DNA from 2 places in the Brenneria izadpanahii genome. Region 2 is predicted to be linked to the other one. Evidence: predicted binding sites of a transcription regulator. Region 2 holds the regulator's gene; the other holds the start of a gene.
What was found. Region 2 encodes ArgR, which controls arginine synthesis, uptake and breakdown. Its sites were predicted from a motif close to ANTGAATAAAAATACANT; they were not measured.

Region 1 (4,406 bases), 180 kb from region 2:
CAGCTGGCGATGACTTTGTGTTTCAACAACTCGGGTTGGGGATTCGCTTTCAGACTGGCGGCAACCTGCAATGCCAGTTCCAGATCCTCTCGGCTGAGGTCGTTAATTGAAATGACATGTTTTTGATAAAGCGGATTGACCATTTTTATATTTTCTCCCAACGGTTAGACGCCAGATATACAGATATTCGCAACAAATGACAGGCAAAAAACTTCCAGGAGAAGTTTTTGACGCCGCATAGCGACGGCCTGAAGGGGGGCCGCCAGGGATGGCTGGCCACAAAAAAAAGCCCCTCAACGAGGGGCTTTTTTATCAACGATAGAACAAGCAACGGAAAGGAAAACGCCTGCCGGCTGCCGGACGGCAGTTGTGGTTGGTAACCATAAACAGCGGATTTTTTTATGCAGCAGCGCATGACTCCTCCCGGCAAATTGTCGGAAATTATACGCGCCGATGACGCTAATTCAAGCGGAAAACTTGGTTTTTTACGCATGGCAATCGATTGCGGGATGAATATCACTTGCGGCAGGAGAGGCTAGCGATTGATTGCAAAATATAAGGGACGACGTAAGTCATCTTTTCAGAATAACAGGCTGGCGAGCCTGCGGATTGAAGCGTATAAAGTCAGTTAAAACAGCATTTCATTTTAATCAGGGGTAATCATGATCACTGGCAATATCCATCATCTTGAGCTGGTTCCTTATCTGCCCGCGAAACTGCGTGAAGCGATTGAATACGTTAAGCAGAACATAACGGCGGATACGCCGCTGGGTAAGTATGATATTGATGGCAATAACGCGTTCGTACTGATTTCCAACGATAGCACCGAAGCGCTGGAAAAGCGCCGCGCCGAGTATCACGCAAAATACCTGGATATTCAGATTGTGCTGTCGGGCGTGGAAGGGATGACGTTCAGCAATCTTCCGGCGGGCGCCCCCGACGTTGACTGGCTGGCGGATAAAGATATCGCCTTTTTACCTTCAGGCGAGCAGGAAAAGCAGCTGGTAATGCAGGAAGGCGATTTTGTGGTCTTTTTCCCCGGAGATGTTCACAAGCCGCTGTGCGCGGTCGGCGAACCGGCCCACGTGCGCAAAGCCGTGGTGAAGATTGACGCGGCATTGGTGCGGTAATCCGTTTTCATCTCCGCCGACTCCGTTCGTCATTCCCGCCGGCGCGGGAATGACTGGAAGATGGCATCAACGGCCTGATTAATCCTGACTTAGCGTCGCCACCATCACCGCTTTGATGGTGTGCATCCGGTTTTCCGCCTGATCGAACACGATGCTGTGCGCGGATTCAAACACTTCATCCGTGACTTCCATTCCGCCATGCAGCCCATACTGTTCCGCCATCTGTTTGCCGAGCGTGGTTTGGTCATCATGAAACGCCGGCAGGCAATGCAGGAATTTCACCTGAGGATTACCGGTAGCGGCGATCATCGCCATGTTCACCTGATAAGGTTTCAGCAGGGCGATACGTTCCTGCCAGGCCTCTTTGGGTTCGCCCATGGAGACCCATACGTCGGTATAGATGTAGTCGACGCCGGCTACGCCTTCAGCAATATCTTCCGTCAGGGTGATGCCGCCGCCCGTTTGTTTGGCTGCGGCCTGGCATTCCGCCACCAGTCCTGCTTCCGGCCAGCAGGCTTTGGGCGCGACCAGACGTAAATCCAGACCGGTCAAGGCGGCAGCTTCCAGCATGGTGTTGCCCATATTGTTACGCGCGTCGCCCACGTAGGCCATCTTTATGTCTGACAGCGGCTTAGCCGGTGAATGCTCCTGCATCGTCAGCAAATCCGCCAGCAGCTGCGTCGGATGAAACTCATCCGTCAGGCCGTTCCAGACCGGGACGCCGGAATACTGCGCCAGCGTTTCAACAATCTGCTGACCGTAGCCGCGGTACTGAATGCCGTCGTACATTCTTCCCAAAACGCGCGCCGTATCCTTGATGGATTCTTTGTGGCCGATTTGGCTTCCGCTCGGCGCCAGGTAGGTCACCTGCGCCCCTTGGTCGTATGCAGCAACTTCGAAAGAGCAGCGAGTCCGGGTCGAATCTTTTTCGAAGATGAGTGCGATGTTCTTACCTTGCAGATGGCGGATCTCTTTTCCGCTTTTTTTATCGGCTTTCAGTTTCGCTGATAGGGCCAAAAGATTGGCGATTTCTACCGGCGTAAAATCCATTAATCTTAAAAAATGGCGCTTATAAAATGATTTCATAACGCATATCTCCACGCTGCTCATCCTCGATGTTTGAATTAAAATTCACTTTATATGTGTAATTATTCAATTTCAAGTGCCGGAGGCAAACTTTATGGTGGAGACGGTCGCAGGGCTGTGGGAGAATGATGAAATATTACGTCGGTTAATGAGGAATGAGGCATGGCAAACCGCGAATTGCTGGAAGAACAACGTGAAGAGACACGGCTGATCATCGAAGAATTGCTGGATGATGGCAGCGATCCGGATGCGCTCTATACCATTGAGCACCATTTCTCGGCCGAGAAGTTTGAGGTGCTGGAAAAAGTTGCGGTAGAGGCATTCAAACTGGGCTATGAAGTGACGGATGCGGAAGAGCTTGAGGTGGAAGACGGCATTTTACTGATGTGCTGCGACGCCATCAGCGAGGTGGCGCTGAACGCCGAATTGATCGACGCCCAGGTCGAACAGATGGTGACGCTGGCTGAACGCTATGGCGTGAATTACGACGGTTGGGGCACCTACTTTGAAGATCCCGATGGCGAAGCGGACGAAGAAGGAAGCGACGAAGACTTTTATGACGAAGATGACGACGGAAAACGTCATTAATTATTAAGTTCCCGCCTCCTTGGCCGTGACGGCGATAACCTCACGGCCTGCTTCGCCGCCTGCCTTTTACTCCGCTTTTTAGTGAAAAGGGATGCGGGCTACAACATTTTCAGCATGGTCACTTCACAATCGGTGTGACGGGTATTGCCCATGGCGTAGGGGATGTGTTCAAACCCTAATGACTGGTACAAACGGATGGCGCTGGTTAAATGACTGGTGGTTTCCAGATAGCAACGGCGAAAGCCGCGCTGGCGGGCAAAGTCCAGCGCCTGTAAGGCTAGCTGTCTGGCTAAGCCTTTGCCGCGCAGCACGGGTAAAAAATACATTTTTTGTAGTTCACACACATCTTCATCGCCGCCCACCAGCGGCGCGATGCCGCCGCCGCCTACGACTTCCCCCTGATATTCAAGTACCCAATAGGCGCTATCCGGCTGATTGTACAGCTCAAACAGACTGTCCAGATTGGGATCGGATACGGTGTAGCCTTTATCCGCCGTTAAATTGAACTCTGCGGAAACGCGGCGGATAACGCCGGCAATAGCGGCATTGTCTGGTGCCGTAATAGGACGAATAAAATAGTTGGCGGGAATGGCGGTTTTCATGGTCTTCGCTCTTGTTTTACGGTATTGAGAATCGAATCGCTATTGGCGGATTGTAATACCATTTAATCCCAAATTGATGCAATGGCCGATTACTGTTGTTGGGGGCAGGTTAACCATCGCGGATATTGGCGATGCGCTGGTAAACTGACGCGGGACGATTGTGAGCCGGCTGCGCGGCGTTGCATAAAATGGGGCGTTATATGTCAGGCTGTCGGCGCGGATGTTCGGACAAAAGAACGAGGTATGAATGTCAGAGATCTCATGCTATTACAAACTGGCTGTATAAAATTTTGTCATAAATAAAAATACCGGATAATAATAGTTTTTTCATTATTAGCGTGCTTACGTTATTGGGATTTTTCCTAAAAAACATTAACATCAGTGTTCTCATATTCCATGATTGCCAAAGAGTTGTTTTTATGGATAACCGTATAGTATCAGGGCTGATGGGTGTATTTCTGTTAATGGTATCACTCTTAACGCACGCAGAGGCTAATTTCCCGTCTCCCCAGGAGGCCGACTGGATTGTTCCCGAGTTCACGTTCAATAATGGAGAGAAACTTAAGAATCTCCGCATTCACTATTACACCATCGGCGATCGCAACAAACCCGCCGTTTTATTACTGCATGGAACCAATCAACCGATTAAAGCGTTATTAGCGAACGGTTTCGGCGGAGAGTTATTTGGTCCCGGCCAGGCGCTGGATAGCAGTAAATACTTTATTATTATGCCCGAAAGTATTGGGTCTGGAAAATCATCCAAACCATCCGATGGATTACGAATGAAATTCCCTCAATATGATTATAACGATATGGTGGAAGCGCAATATCGTTTGTTAAAAGAGGGAATGGGCATTAAACATTTGCGTCTGGTAATGGGTTATTCCATGGGCGGTATGCAAACGTGGATATGGGGTGAAAAACATCCAGATATGATGGATGCGCTGGTGCCGATGGCATCATTACCGAATGAATTATCCGGTCGTAACTGGATGATGCG
Region 2 (4,406 bases):
ACTGCAGACGCTTTAGCGCGCTTACGTTCGGTAGTCGGTTTTTCATAAAACTCACGACGACGAACTTCAGCCAGAACACCCGCTTTTTCGCAGGAACGCTTGAAGCGACGCAGAGCTACGTCGAACGGCTCGTTTTCACGTACTTTAATTACCGGCATGTGCCTCTCACCTCAATAAATTCGGTTTGCCGCTGGCCTTGTGCCAGCCTTTTCAAAATGGTGCGGAATTCTACTGCAAACAGGGGCCCCTTGTAAAGGGCTGGACGATCATAAAACACCCAACCTCCGCCAGCGCGGAAACCGGGGGGCTTATGGTAGACTATCCGCCGCATGAAGCAAGCTGCATTCAACCCCGGCTTGTACCGTAATTAAAGTAGGAACAGCAATGCGCGTATTGGGTATCGAAACATCCTGCGATGAAACCGGAATTGCCATTTATGACACTCAGGCCGGTTTGGTCGCCAATCAGTTGTACAGTCAGATAAAACTCCATGCCGATTACGGCGGTGTCGTTCCTGAACTGGCTTCCCGCGATCACGTTCGTAAAACCGTACCGTTGATCCAGGCTGCGCTGCGCGAAGCGAATTTAAAGGCCGGCGACATTGACGGCGTCGCCTATACATCCGGTCCGGGTCTGGTGGGCGCGTTATTGGTCGGGGCCACCGTCGGCCGGGCATTGGCGTTTGCCTGGAATGTTCCCGCCGTCGCGGTGCATCACATGGAGGGGCATCTATTAGCGCCCATGCTGGAAGACAATCCCCCCGAATTTCCTTTTGTCGCATTGCTGGTTTCCGGCGGGCATACGCAGCTAATCAGCGTAACCGGCATCGGCGAGTATCGGTTGCTTGGGGAGTCCATTGATGATGCGGCGGGCGAAGCGTTTGATAAAACGGCAAAATTACTGGGATTGGATTACCCCGGCGGACCGATGCTGTCAAAAATGGCTCAGACCGGGAACGCCGCGCGCTTTACTTTCCCGCGCCCCATGACCGATCGTCCCGGGCTGGATTTCAGTTTCTCCGGCCTGAAAACGTTTGCCGCCAATACGATCCGCAGCAATGGCGACGATGAACAGACGCGGGCGGATATTGCGCGCGCTTTCGAAGACGCCGTCGTGGATACGCTGGCGATTAAATGTCGCCGCGCGCTGGATGAAACCGGCTTCAAAAGGCTGGTGATGGCGGGGGGAGTAAGCGCTAACCGTACGCTGCGTCAACGTCTGGGCGAGATGATGGCAAACCGGGGGGGCTCGGTATTTTATGCCCGCCCCGAGTTTTGTACGGACAACGGCGCGATGATCGCCTATGCGGGGGCGATCCGCCTGCAACAGCAGGGGGAAACGCAGGATCTGGGCGTAACGGTGCGCCCGCGCTGGCCGTTGGCTGAATTACCTGCCATCTGAGCCGTTAATCAACCCGCATCGGGATAATGCGGGTTTTGTTTCCGTTAGAGCTCTTGTTCAAACAGCACCAGAATGACTTCATAGAGTTGTTTGACGCTGAATCCTCTGGCGGGAGTGGTGAAGATGGTGTCATCGCCGGCAATGGTGCCCAGTATGCCTTCCGACTTGCCCAGCGAGTCGAGCAGACGGGCAATTAGCTGGGCCGCGCCTGGACTGGTGTGGATAACCACGACGGCGTCATTGAAATCGACATCGCGCACCAGGTTTTTTAGCGGGCTGGTGGTGGTGGGCACTCCCAGCTCCGCCGGCAGGCAGTAGACCATTTCCATTTTTGCGTTGCGCGTACGTACGGCGCCAAACTTGGTCAACATGCGCGAGACTTTGGACTGATTGATGTTTTCAAATCCGTCGTCTTGCAAGGCTTGAACAATCTCGCTTTGAGAGCTGAATTTCTCTTCTTTCAGCAGCGCTTTGAACGCTTTAACTAAGTCTTCTTGTTTTGTTGAATTACGCATTCTGCACCGGATTTATCAGAGTTGTTTACTCCGTGATTATGCAGATTAATGAATTTTTATGCAACTGCGGTGCGTATATTATCGCCAGCCGCGACTTGTGGCCATTTGAAAAAACGATTAAAAAAGTTTGTGGGTCACCCGAGTCTGAAAAATGCGTCACACGTCACATAAAAGTGAATCAAATGTTATCAGAATGATGTTATTCATATATTGATGATTACTGTGTCGTAGCCCTCCTATTCATGGGCAATAAATGAGTGCTACGTTATTAACTCGAAGCCCACTAACTTTACTTACCTTTCTAATTAATAGCCGTTTATGATTTATTATTATGGACATAGGGTACGCCCGGTCTTTAAGTAGTATCCACTAACGGTAAGTGAATACGTTTTACTTTTTCTTCTTGTGTTAATTCTTCTATTAAATGAATTCGCGGCATTTTTGTACTTTACGATTATAAGGAGTTTAGGATGAAAGTTGCAGTTCTTGGTGCGGCAGGCGGCATTGGTCAGGCCCTTGCTCTCCTCCTCAAAACCCAGCTTCCTTCAGGTTCAGAATTATCTCTTTATGACATCGCGCCGGTGACGCCGGGGGTGGCTGTCGATCTGAGCCATATTCCTACCGCAGTAAAAACCAAAGGTTACTGTGGTCCTGATGCAACTCCAGCGCTGGTAGGGGCGGATATTGTGTTGATATCCGCCGGAGTAGCCCGTAAGCCGGGAATGGATCGTTCAGATCTGTTCAATGTTAATGCGGGTATCGTCCGTAATCTGGTCGAGCAAATCGCCAATACCAGCCCGCAGGCCTGTATCGGTATTATCACCAATCCAGTCAATACGACTGTCGCCATTGCGGCCGAGGTACTTAAAAAGGCCGGCGTATACGATAAAAATAAGCTATTCGGCGTGACCACGCTGGATATTATCCGTTCCAATACCTTCGTCGCCGAACTCAAAGGCAAACTGCCGGAAGATATCAACGTACCGGTTATCGGCGGGCACTCCGGCGTGACGATCCTCCCGCTGCTGTCGCAGGTGCCGGGGATCGGCTTCAGCGACCAGGAAGTCGCCGATTTGACCAAACGTATCCAGAATGCGGGTACGGAAGTCGTGGAAGCAAAAGCTGGCGGCGGGTCGGCAACTCTGTCAATGGGACAGGCTGCGGCGCGGTTCTGCCTGTCATTAACGCGCGCGTTGCTGGGTGACGACGGCGTTGTTGAATGTTCTTATGTCGAAAGCGATGGCCAATATGCCCGTTTCTTTGCGCAGCCGGTGCTGTTGGGTAAAAATGGCATCGTTGAACGTAAAGACATCGGCGTTTTAAGTGCGTTTGAACAAGAAGCGCTTAAAAATATGCTGGATACGCTTAATCAGGATATCGAATTAGGCGAGTCTTTCGTTAAGGGCCAATAAACGCTCCTGTTTTTACCATCACGAATTCAGAGCCGGAGATTTTATCTCCGGCTCTTCTTTTCATTGGGGCGGATAAGCTTTTTTCTGTCAATAAGCTCGTTGGTTTCCGGATCGTAGTAGCGGCTTGGCCAGATCTCTGATGGATGAACGCCCAGTGCATCGGCTATCAACCACTCCCCTTTAGGCCACGGACGTGAAAGCGCATTAGCCAGCGTTGATGAGCTTAACCCGGCAGCGCGGGATACCGCAGCCAGCGTTGTGCCTTTTTTGCGCAAAGCGGCAATGATATCAGCGGGATGCCAGTCATGTTTCCTTAAAGTCATAATCCTTCCCTTATTGCTATAAGACGACTGTTCATTAGTGGTATAAATAACGGATGTTAGTTATATGCCAAGCTAACATGACATGATTATTAGGAAATAATATAGCATCAATTTCCTATAAATTTCTCAAAAAAATTCCAATTAACCTCGTTTTTGTTAGGAATGGCACTATCAGGATGAAAAGCTATGAAAAAAGAGTGGTTTGCTACCAATGAACTGGTTGGCGTCGGCGGACTTCCTAAATCAAGGCAGGGATTAAATAAGCGCGCTCGTGAAGATGGTTGGGAGAAGCGCCGTCGTCGGGGGATTCAGGGGAGAGGCGTCGAGTATTCGATTCATAGTCTTCCCGACACGGTAAAAAAATTGTTATTACTTGAAAGCGACTCTCCGTCATATTCAGGGAAACAGCCCGCCACGCTGACTATCTGGATGCAGATTTATGATCAACTCTCTGAAACGGAAAGAGATAAACTGATCGCTCATATTCTGAGAGTTGGCGTGTCGACCACGCTAAGCCAGCTGGGAATTACGTCTGCGGATGAGAAGATCGATCCCGGCGTGACCGCCGAATAAGCACCATTTTGCCATCTGCTTATTTTGTCAGTAAAGATGGCAATACCCCCTTGTTTCTTCATTCCATTCCCATTCTTCCACAATACTCCCTCTCCCTTCATCCTTGAAATGTCCAGATGCCCTGGCATAAGGACAGTGATTTTTATGTGTTTTAATGGTATTTATAACGCGTAGACGTTAAA

Region 1: a site for ArgR is predicted at 2,249-2,266, ahead of argF (ornithine carbamoyltransferase). Genes of this name have one in related genera too.

What each region holds. Positions count from the first base shown of each region.
Region 1 covers NZ_CP050854.1:4,754,710-4,759,115, reverse strand. The annotation lists gene pyrB (aspartate carbamoyltransferase) at 1-143, opposite strand, end outside; gene HC231_RS21280 (hypothetical protein) at 146-493, opposite strand; gene HC231_RS21275 (NanQ anomerase/TabA/YiaL family protein) at 663-1,130, shown strand; gene argF (ornithine carbamoyltransferase) at 1,209-2,216, opposite strand; gene rraB (ribonuclease E inhibitor RraB) at 2,379-2,804, shown strand; gene HC231_RS21260 (GNAT family N-acetyltransferase) at 2,903-3,406, opposite strand; gene HC231_RS21255 (alpha/beta fold hydrolase) at 3,826-4,406, shown strand, end outside.
Region 2 covers NZ_CP050854.1:4,571,323-4,575,728, reverse strand. The annotation lists gene rpsU (30S ribosomal protein S21) at 1-158, opposite strand, end outside; gene tsaD (tRNA (adenosine(37)-N6)-threonylcarbamoyltransferase complex transferase subunit TsaD) at 385-1,401, shown strand; gene argR (transcriptional regulator ArgR) at 1,446-1,916, opposite strand; gene mdh (malate dehydrogenase) at 2,387-3,328, shown strand; gene HC231_RS20375 (helix-turn-helix domain-containing protein) at 3,370-3,651, opposite strand; gene HC231_RS20370 (DNA-binding protein) at 3,838-4,224, shown strand.